DNA from 3 places in the Pantoea sp. CCBC3-3-1 genome. Region 3 is predicted to be linked to each of the others. Evidence: predicted binding sites of a transcription regulator. Region 3 holds the regulator's gene; each other region holds the start of a gene.
What was found. Region 3 encodes ArgR, which controls arginine synthesis, uptake and breakdown. Its sites were predicted from a motif close to ANTGAATAAAAATACANT; they were not measured.

Region 1 (3,283 bases), 350 kb from region 3:
ATGCAAAAAGCTGTCGCTAACTGACGGGAATTTATGAAATTTAACAGTAGCGAAGTGAGATAAGTTAAACTTATCGTGAAAGACGGAATAATGCCGGGGCAGACCACTGTTTTTCCAGCTGAATGCCCCACATCACTTTTAGTGATGGCAAAAATGCTTCACTACCTGAGCGATCAGCTCACGAGTCGGTTTAATAAAGGCGGTATCGATATATTCATCTGGCTGATGCGCCTGATTAATCGATCCCGGCCCTAACACCAGCGTTGGACAAAGCTGCTGAATAAAAGGCGCTTCCGTGCAGTAATTAACGATTTCTGTCTCCGTTCCCAGCAGTTTCTCTACCACTTTGACCAGCTGATGGTCGGCAGGACATTCGTAGCCAGGAATGGGCGGATGCAGCTCATCAATAGTCAGACGGCCCGGCCAGCGTTCACTTACCGGTGCCAGCGCTTCGTTCAGCAGGCCATTGAGATCACTCAGCGCCAGCCCCGGCAGCGGGCGAATATCCATATGCAATTCACAGCAGGCACAAATACGGTTTGCCGCATCGCCGCCATGGATGTGGCCAAAATTCATCGTTGGGTAAGGGATCGCGAAGCCGTCGTGGTGATAGCGCTCCTGCAACGTTTTGCGCAAGCCCATTAGCTGGGTGATAGAAGCGTGCATCAGTTCAATGGCGTTGACGCCGCGGGAAGGATCGCTGGAGTGCCCGGATTGCCCCTGGATACGGATAGCGTTCGACATATGGCCTTTGTGCGCGCGCACCGGTTTTAGCGAGGTCGGTTCGCCAATAATTGCGCAATCAGGACGGATCGCCGTGCTTTCTGAAAAATATTTTGCGCCCGCCATCGTCGTTTCTTCATCTGCCGTTGCCAGAATGTAGAGCGGCTTTTCCAGCTTGCTAACGTCAACGTCACGCAGGCTATCAAGGATGAAGGCGAAAAAGCCTTTCATATCAGCAGTGCCCAGACCGTACAGCTTGTTGTCGTGTTCAGTCAGCGTAAAGGGATCGCGCGTCCAGCGGCCATCGTCAAAGGGAACGGTATCGGTATGACCGGCTAGCAGCAGGCCGCCTGCACCGCTTCCGGTCTTAGCCAGCATATTAAATTTATGGCGCGTACCCGGAACCGGTTGGACTTCTACCGTAAAGCCAAGGTCCTGAAACCAGCCGGAGAGCAAATTGATTAAACCTTCATTACTCTGATCGATGGCGCTGTCGGTTGCGCTGATAGAGGGTGTGGCAATCAACTCACGGTAAAGCTCAATAAAAGGCGGTAATTTTGTCTTCACTGTTGACAGTCCTTGCGTTAGGATAGTATCAATATTCATGCAGTAATAGTGAATAAAAATACATTAGTGGCGTAGGGATGGGAACCGATTATTTCACAAGCTCCCGCCGCCAGCCTCGTGGGAAAGCCGCGTTAAAACGCAGTAACCCGAATCTTGAGACCGTCATAGGGTGTCCGATGTTGAATACGCTAATTGTTGGTGCCAGTGGCTATGCTGGCGTAGAGCTTGCGACTTACCTGAATCGTCATCCTCAGGTGAACATAACCGCTTTAGCGGTTTCAGCGCAAAGCCCGGACGCAGGAAAATTACTCTCCGATCTTCATCCGCAGCTGAAAGGCATTATCGATATGCCGTTGCAGCCGCTCAGCAGTGCAGCAGAATTTGCAGATAAAGTCGATGTGGTCTTTTTGGCTACGGCACATGAGGTCAGCCATGACCTGGCGCCAGAGTTCCTTGCCGCAGGCTGCGTGGTGTTCGATCTCTCCGCCGCATTTCGCGTGAATAAAGAAAGCTTTTTCACCGAGAACTATGGTTTTGCGCATCAGCATCTGGACTGGCTGGATAAAGCCGTTTACGGCCTCGCCGAGTGGCAGCATGAAAAAATTAAAGAAGCGCAGCTGATTGCCGTACCGGGTTGTTATCCAACGGCGGCTCAACTGGCACTGAAGCCGCTGATTGAAGCCGATCTGCTGAACGACGCGCAGTGGCCGGTAATTAACGCGACCAGCGGCGTTAGCGGGGCAGGACGTAAAGCGTCGGTTAATACCAGCTTCTGTGAAGTCAGCCTGCAACCTTACGGTATCTTCACGCACCGTCATCAGCCAGAAATCGCGGCGCATCTGGGCACGCCAGTCATTTTTACACCGCATCTGGGCAATTTCCCTCGCGGCATCCTGGCGACGACAACCTGTCGTTTAAAAGCGGGTGTGACGCGTGAAGATGTGGCGGAAGCTTTCCATAACGCTTATCACGATAAGCCGCTGGTGCGGGTCTACGATAACGGCGTCCCGTCCATTAAGGGCGTGGTTGGACTGCCCTTCTGCGACATCGGCTTTGCCGTCCAAGGCGAACATGCGATCCTGGTTTCAGCAGAAGATAACCTGCTGAAGGGGGCTTCCTCGCAGGCCGTGCAGTGTTTGAATATTCGTTTCGGTTTCCCGGAAACGCAGTCACTTATTTAACCCGTGGGTAGGCCAATGACTAATCCTTTAATTATTAAACTCGGCGGCGTGTTGCTGGACAGCGAAGAAGCGCTGGAAAAGTTATTCAGCGCGCTGGTTGCCTGGCGCGAAGCGCACCAGCGTCCGCTGCTGATTGTGCATGGCGGCGGCTGCCTGGTTGATGAGCTGATGAGCAAACTCAGCCTGCCGGTGAAAAAGAAGAATGGCCTGCGTGTGACGCCAGCCGATCAGATTGACATTATTACCGGTGCGCTGGCGGGAACCGCCAACAAAACGCTGCTGGCGTGGGCTAAAAAACACGCTATCAACGCCGTTGGCCTCTGTCTGGGCGACGGTAACAGCGTCAATGTAGACGCTTTTGATGAAGAACTCGGCCATGTTGGCCTGGCCACGCCAGGTTCCCCGGTACTGATTAATACGTTGCTGACCGCCGGTTTCCTGCCGGTTATCAGCTCAATCGGTATCACCCAGGACGGCAAGCTAATGAACGTTAATGCCGATCAGGCTGCGACGGCCCTGGCCGCCACGCTGGGTGCCGATCTGATCCTGCTTTCTGACGTTAGCGGGATTCTGGACGGCAAAGGCCAGCGCATCGAAGAGATGACGGCGGCTAAAGCCGAACAGCTGATTGCGCAGGGCATTATTACCGACGGCATGATAGTGAAGGTCAATGCCGCCCTGGATGCTGCCCGCACGCTGGGTCGTCCGGTTGATATTGCCAGCTGGCGCCATGCGGAACAGCTGCCGACCCTTTTTAACGGCGTGTCGATTGGCACCCGGATCCTCGCTTAACAGATTCAAGGAAAAGACAA
Region 2 (3,283 bases), 510 kb from region 3:
ACTTCCTCTGCCTCGTTAAGCCAGAAAGCTTTTGCCACCCAAACCTGTTATTTTTTAGGTGCCAATGGCGCACCATGAGCGAAATAAGCTTTAATCCCTGAAAAAATGGCGTGAGCGACCTGCTGCTGAAATTTGCTGGTGCGCAGTTTCCTTTCCTCTTCCAGATTACTGATGAACGCCGTTTCGACCAGAATCGAGGGAATGTCCGGCGCCTTCAATACCGCAAAGCCTGCCTGATCCACCGTTTTTTTATGCAGATGGTTGATCTTGCCCATCCCTGAAAGCACTTCTTTACCGAATTTCAAACTGTCGGTAACGGTAAGACTCTGCACCATATCAAACATGGTATGGTCGAGATAGCGATCGCCGCTCATGCTGACGCCGCCAATCAAATCCGATTCATTTTGCGTTTGAGCCAGATAGCGTGCCGCCGTGCTGGTCGCACCGTGTTTGGAAAGTGCGAATACCGATGAACCGCGTGCGGCCCTGCTGGTAAAAGCATCGGCATGAATAGAAACAAATAAATCGGCGCGCAGCCGGCGGGCTTTCGCCACCCTCACCTTCAATGGAATAAACACGTCTTCACTGCGGGTCATATGCGCCCGCATATTATGCTGTTTATCGATCAGCGCCTTTAGCCGCCGGGCAATCTGTAGCACCACGTCTTTTTCACGCGTTTTATGCTTGCCAATTGCGCCGGTATCTTCCCCGCCGTGACCGGGGTCGATCATGATAATGATGGGACGATCGTGTCCCGCTTTTCCCGGCAGCGGGGCCGAAGCGGGTTGGCTGGCTTCAAGATCGCCTTTGTTATAATCCTCAAGCAACGCCAGCAGCGGATCGTCATGATGATGATTGCTGTGTCCCTGGGCCGGATAAAGATCCAGCACCAGCCGATTCTTCATACCGGCCACGGGATCGAGGGTAAAAACTTTCGGCGTGACGTTACGTTTCAGCTCCAGCACCAGCCGCACCGTCGTCGGATTAAATTGACCAACGCGCGCATTTTTTATGTAGGGATCGTCATGACGAACCAGCTTTCCCACATTGTTAAGCACGCGGTTAAGATGAACGTTACTGATATCCATGACTACCCGCTGCGGATTACTCAAGGCAAACTGCTTGTATTTCAGTGGAGTATTGGATTCCAGCGTCAGACGCGAATAGGTCGATGAGGGCCAGATGCGGATAGCCACGACGTGACTGCTGGCCGCAAAACCCACTTTGCTCACGCCCAAAAGCAGAGCAGCGCCAGCGCTTTTTAAAAAAAGGCGTCGGCCAGGCGAAGGTAAATCAGACATGCAACTCCAGAGTGATTGCTGTTTTTTTTGCGAAAAATAGAGCCAAAATAAGACCAAGTACGCAAACTTTAGCGAATCCTGCCAAAGGTGTCATCCGGAAAAGCGCAGCCGTGCAGTCTGTTAAACCCACTTGTTACCCGCTGTTAAAGAAAACAAAAAAAATTGCTACTTGCACCCGCCGCATAAAAGAATAAAAATACATTTTTAGCGAATAATAATTCATAGAGGGTTTGCCGTGAAGGAACGGAGTACCGAGCTGGTTCAGGGGTTTCGCCATACAGTCCCTTATATCAATGCCCACCGTGGTAAAACGTTTGTCATCATGCTGGGTGGTGAAGCCATCGAGCATGAGAACTTCTCAAGTATCGTCAACGATATCGGCCTTCTGCACAGCCTGGGTATTCGGCTGGTGGTGGTGTATGGCGCACGGCCACAGATTGATGCCAATCTTGCCGAGCACCAGCTGGAGCCGTTTTATCATAAACATACCCGCGTGACCGATGCGCAGTCGCTGGAGCTGGTCAAACAGGCTGCCGGACGTTTGCAGCTGGATATCACCGCCCGCCTGTCGATGAGTCTGAATAATACGCCGCTTCAGGGCGCGCATATTAATGTGGTGAGCGGCAACTTTATTATCGCGCAGCCGCTGGGTGTGGATGACGGCATTGACTACTGTCACACCGGCCGTATCCGTCGTATCGATGAAGAAGCGATCCACCGCCAGCTCGACAGCGGCGCCATTGTGCTGCTGGGGCCGGTCGCGGTTTCCGTTACCGGCGAAAGCTTTAACCTGACGTCGGAAGAAGTGGCAACACAGCTGGCAATCAAGCTGAAAGCAGAAAAAATGATCGGATTCTGCGCTGAGCAGGGCGTGACCAACCGCGAAGGCAATATTATCTCTGAGCTGTTCCCGAACGAAGCTCAGCAGCGCATTGAAGAGCTGGAAAAGGACGATGATTATCTCTCCAGCACCGTTCGCTTCCTGCGCGGCGCGGTGAAAGCCTGCCGCAGCGGCGTGCGTCGCAGCCATCTGATCAGCTATCAGGAGGATGGCGCGCTGTTGCAGGAGCTGTTCTCCCGCGACGGTATCGGTACGCAGATCGTAATGGAAAGCGCTGAACAGATCCGTCGCGCCACCATTAATGATATCGGCGGCATTCTCGAACTGATCCGTCCGCTGGAGCAGCAGGGTATTTTAGTGCGGCGTTCACGCGAGCAGCTGGAGATGGAAATCGATAAATTCACCATTATCGAGCGTGATAACCTGACCATCGGCTGTGCGGCGCTTTATCCTTTCCCGGAAGAGCAGATTGGCGAAATGGCCTGCGTTGCCGTGCATCCCGACTATCGCAGTTCCTCACGGGGCGAAGCTTTGCTGGAACGCGTAGCGCTCCAGGCTCGTCAGATGGGGCTGAAAAAACTGTTTGTGCTCACCACTCGCAGCATCCACTGGTTCCAGGAACGCGGCTTTACGCCGGTTGATATTGAAGAGCTGCCGGAAAGTAAAAAGCAGATGTATAACTACCAGCGCCGTTCAAAAGTCTTAATGGCCGATCTCCGCCACGCGCGCCTGGCCTGACGCTAATCGCGGCTCTGAATGGCCGGGCTACTCGCCCAGCCTTTCAACCAGACCGCTGCGACGCTGAGTCTGCATTTTTACCGCGCTGTTTAACACCTGGCCATCGGCATACAGCGTAAGCTGCCGTCTGGCCCGGGTGATAGCGGTATAAACCAGCTCCCGCGTCAGCACTGGCGTAAACTGGTTCGGCAGCACCAACAGCGTGTGGTCAAACTCCGACCCTTGTGATTTGTGCACCGTCATGGCAAAAGCGGTATCGTGCGGCGGTAAGCGGCTGGGCTGAACGGCCTTGATAGTGCCGTCCGGCAGCGGGAAGAAGACCTTTAGTGCGCCCTCTTCATCATTCATCGCAATGCCAATATCCCCATTGAACAAGCCCAGCGCGCTGTCGTTACGGGCAATC
Region 3 (3,283 bases):
AGGGGCAGAATGGTCACGCCGGAATGGCCACCGATCACCGGGACATTAATTTCTGCCGGATTTTTACCTTTCAGTTCCGCAACAAAGGTGTTGGAGCGGATAATATCCAGCGTGGTAACGCCAAACAGCTTGTTTTTATCATAAACGCCGGCTTTTTTGAGCACGTCAGCAGCAATGGCTACCGTGGTATTTACCGGGTTAGTAATAATGCCGATCAGCGCTTTTGGACATGTACTGGCCACCTGTTCAATCAGGTTGCGGACGATACCCGCGTTGACGTTAAACAGATCGGAGCGATCCATACCAGGTTTACGCGCCACGCCAGCTGAAATCAGCACGACGTCGGCACCTTGCAAAGCTGGCGTGGCATCTTCACCACTAAAGCCTTTAATTTTTACCGCTGTAGGGATGTGGCTTAAATCGACGGCCACACCAGGCGTAACAGGAGCAATATCATACAGAGAGAGTTCTGAACCTGCGGGAAGCTGGGTCTTAAGCAGAAGAGCGAGGGCCTGGCCAATACCGCCAGCTGCGCCGAGAACTGAAACTTTCATCCTAAACTCCTAATTATTTTGCAGATAAATTGCCGGAAATCCATCTGGTTACACACAAAATGACCTGAAGGTCTGAGCGATAATACTCACCGGAATTGCGCTAAGGCGCAGAGTATACGATGAAGCAGAAAAATTTGACCGCGTAACATCAATAAATAACTGGAAGCGATGGTTAACCGACAGGCGATGCGTTCCGATTCCAGATTACCCCTTTAATACTTAGCACAACTACATCAACTTAATAACAATTCGTTCACTTTTTGTGCGTCAAATCAAGACGCCGGAAAATTTTTTTTCGCAGATGAATTTTGTTAGACTGCCGCCGCCCGGGGGAATACACGCTTTAAACAGCAAGTTCCTGTTTGCATAAAAATTCACTTAATTGCATAATAATGTAATAACCCATCACGGGCCTTCCCAGTTTCCTGACTTTTAGCGAAAACCTTATGCGTAATCCATCAAAACAAGAAGATCTGATTAAGGCGTTTAAGGCCTTATTAAAAGAAGAAAAATTCAGTTCTCAGGGCGAAATCGTCGCTGCACTGCAAGAACAGGGCTTTGACAATATCAATCAATCCAAGATTTCCCGCATGCTGACCAAGTTTGGCGCTGTTCGTACCCGTAACGCCAAAATGGAGATGGTCTATTGCCTGCCTGCCGAACTTGGCGTGCCGACCACCTCCAGTCCGCTAAAGAATCTGGTTTTAGATATCGATCACAATGATGCAATGATTGTGATTCATACCAGCCCAGGCGCGGCGCAGCTTATCGCCAGAATGCTGGATTCACTGGGTAAACCGGAAGGCATTCTCGGGACCATTGCCGGTGATGACACTATTTTTATTACTCCAGCACGTCACGTAACTATTCGCCAGCTGCGTGATTCGGTGCTGATGCTGTTTGAACAAGAGTTATAAGCCAGCCTCTGCCTGCCACGGCTCGTCCTGACGAAATCCCTGCAAACATAACCCTGTCTTAGAGCTGGCGCATGCCAGCTTTACATTATTATTGCCCTGTCGATGCCAGGACAGCATGATACACTAGTCTTACGGCCTAAAAGCGGCGTTTCAAACCAGACACTCCCGTCTCATAGTGTGATCAACCATAAATTAGCGCACAAATGGTTAAATTCACATATCTGCATGTTATTCCACATATTTAACAGAAGATGAGCAAGATATAAGCATTTTTTATAACTTAAGGTTATTAAAAGGTGGCTTATTGCTTAAGTTTCCCAACAAAAAATTATTAGCATGCTATTAATTTTTTACGTTATTAGATCTATACTTATTTTCGTGATGTGAGTCACACAAAAATTAGATAAAAAAAACGACGAGGAAAAATATCATGAACATTAAAACTACCATCGCGGCAGTAAGCCTGCTTTCAACACTGTCATTTGGCGCCTTTGCAGCAGATTCTATCAACGCCGATCGGGCGCAGAATATGCAAAACATCGGCACTATCAGCGTGAGCGGCGTGAGTGGTTCACCGATGGATATCAACGCCAAACTGAACCAGAAAGCGGAAGCTCAGGGCGCAACGGCCTATCGTGTCGTAGAGGCTTATAACAACGGCAACTACCATGCGACCGCAGAACTGTACAAATAACCGACCTTTTACCTTTGTAAGACTGTCAGACGATAACCCCAAGAATAATAAATGCTTTTTAGCCCTTTCGGTTATCGCCCACCCCTATTGGAGCGTTTTATCATGAAAACATTATCTCTTGCTGTACTGAGCCTGGCCGCCGCTGTTTCCTTCGGCGCCAGCGCCGCTAACCTGGTAACCGATCAGCAGGTTGCCAGTCAAAATCTGCAATCCATGGGTACCATCAGCGTCAGCGGTATCGATGCTGCACCGACCACGATTCGCCAGCAGCTGTCTGAAAAAGCCGATGCGCAGGGTGCAACATCCTATCGGGTGATTGAGGCCTACACTAACGGCAACTACCACGCGACTGCAGAACTGTATAAATAAATCCGGTGACGAGCGGGCGAAGGCCTGCACGTAAGATTGACGACCTGATCAGGTAGAACCCGCGGGTTGTTGAGCATAATGAGGATAACATCATGAAAATCAAAACAACTGTCGCTGCATTAAGCCTGCTGTCTGTGATCGCTTTTGGCGCTTCTGCGGCAAAATTAGTTGATGCACAGCAGTCAGAGAATCTGCAATCTGTGGGAACGGTAAGCCTGAGCGGTGTGACCGGTGCGCCGATGGATATCCGTCAGCAACTGTCGCAAAAAGCAGATGAGCAAGGTGCCAGCGCTTATCGGGTTGTCGAAGCCCGTCGTGACAACAACTGGCATGTTACCGCAGAGCTTTATAAGTAATTCCTCGTCGACCGTGTCGAAAACGGTCACTGACGAACCCTTTGGCCCCGCTCGCCGGGGCCCTTTTTACCGCTGCATTACCGAATGTTGAAGCGGAGCTGCCCCTCCAGCTCCTCTTCAGCTTCATCAAATAACAAAATGAGCGCGCCATAGCGGCGTCTTTGCCCCGTGCCCAAATGAATAAACGCGATCTCTAACGGTAGCGGCAACGCATTCACCACATCCCATAAAGTATCCAAATCCGTTATTAGCCGATCCGCCAGCGCAAAACGCTCGCTGAACTGGCGAAAGAAATGTGACTGATCAACAATTTCATTAAAATCGAAAATCTCTGTTCTCATAGGGCCGCTCCACAGGGCAAACGGTGGACGACACAATGGCCGCCCGGTGAGT

Region 1: argC (N-acetyl-gamma-glutamyl-phosphate reductase) is a predicted target of ArgR. The motif match lies at 1,338-1,355, and genes of this name have one in related genera.
Region 2: argA (amino-acid N-acetyltransferase) is a predicted target of ArgR. The motif match lies at 1,487-1,504, and genes of this name have one in related genera.

What each region holds. Positions count from the first base shown of each region.
Region 1 is NZ_CP034363.1:4,802,992-4,806,274, reverse strand. Features, by position in the region: gene argE (acetylornithine deacetylase) at 139-1,290, opposite strand; gene argC (N-acetyl-gamma-glutamyl-phosphate reductase) at 1,467-2,471, shown strand; gene argB (acetylglutamate kinase) at 2,487-3,263, shown strand; gene EHV07_RS22505 (argininosuccinate synthase) at 3,283-3,283, shown strand, end outside.
Region 2 is NZ_CP034363.1:3,942,569-3,945,851, forward strand. Features, by position in the region: gene amiC (N-acetylmuramoyl-L-alanine amidase AmiC) at 48-1,301, opposite strand; gene argA (amino-acid N-acetyltransferase) at 1,537-2,880, shown strand; gene recD (exodeoxyribonuclease V subunit alpha) at 2,908-3,283, opposite strand, start outside.
Region 3 is NZ_CP034363.1:4,452,924-4,456,206, forward strand. Features, by position in the region: gene mdh (malate dehydrogenase) at 1-554, opposite strand, end outside; gene argR (transcriptional regulator ArgR) at 1,001-1,471, shown strand; gene yhcN (peroxide/acid stress response protein YhcN) at 1,902-2,165, shown strand; gene yhcN (peroxide/acid stress response protein YhcN) at 2,268-2,534, shown strand; gene yhcN (peroxide/acid stress response protein YhcN) at 2,627-2,890, shown strand; gene EHV07_RS20835 (hypothetical protein) at 2,968-3,231, opposite strand; gene EHV07_RS20840 (NAD-dependent succinate-semialdehyde dehydrogenase) at 3,283-3,283, opposite strand, start outside.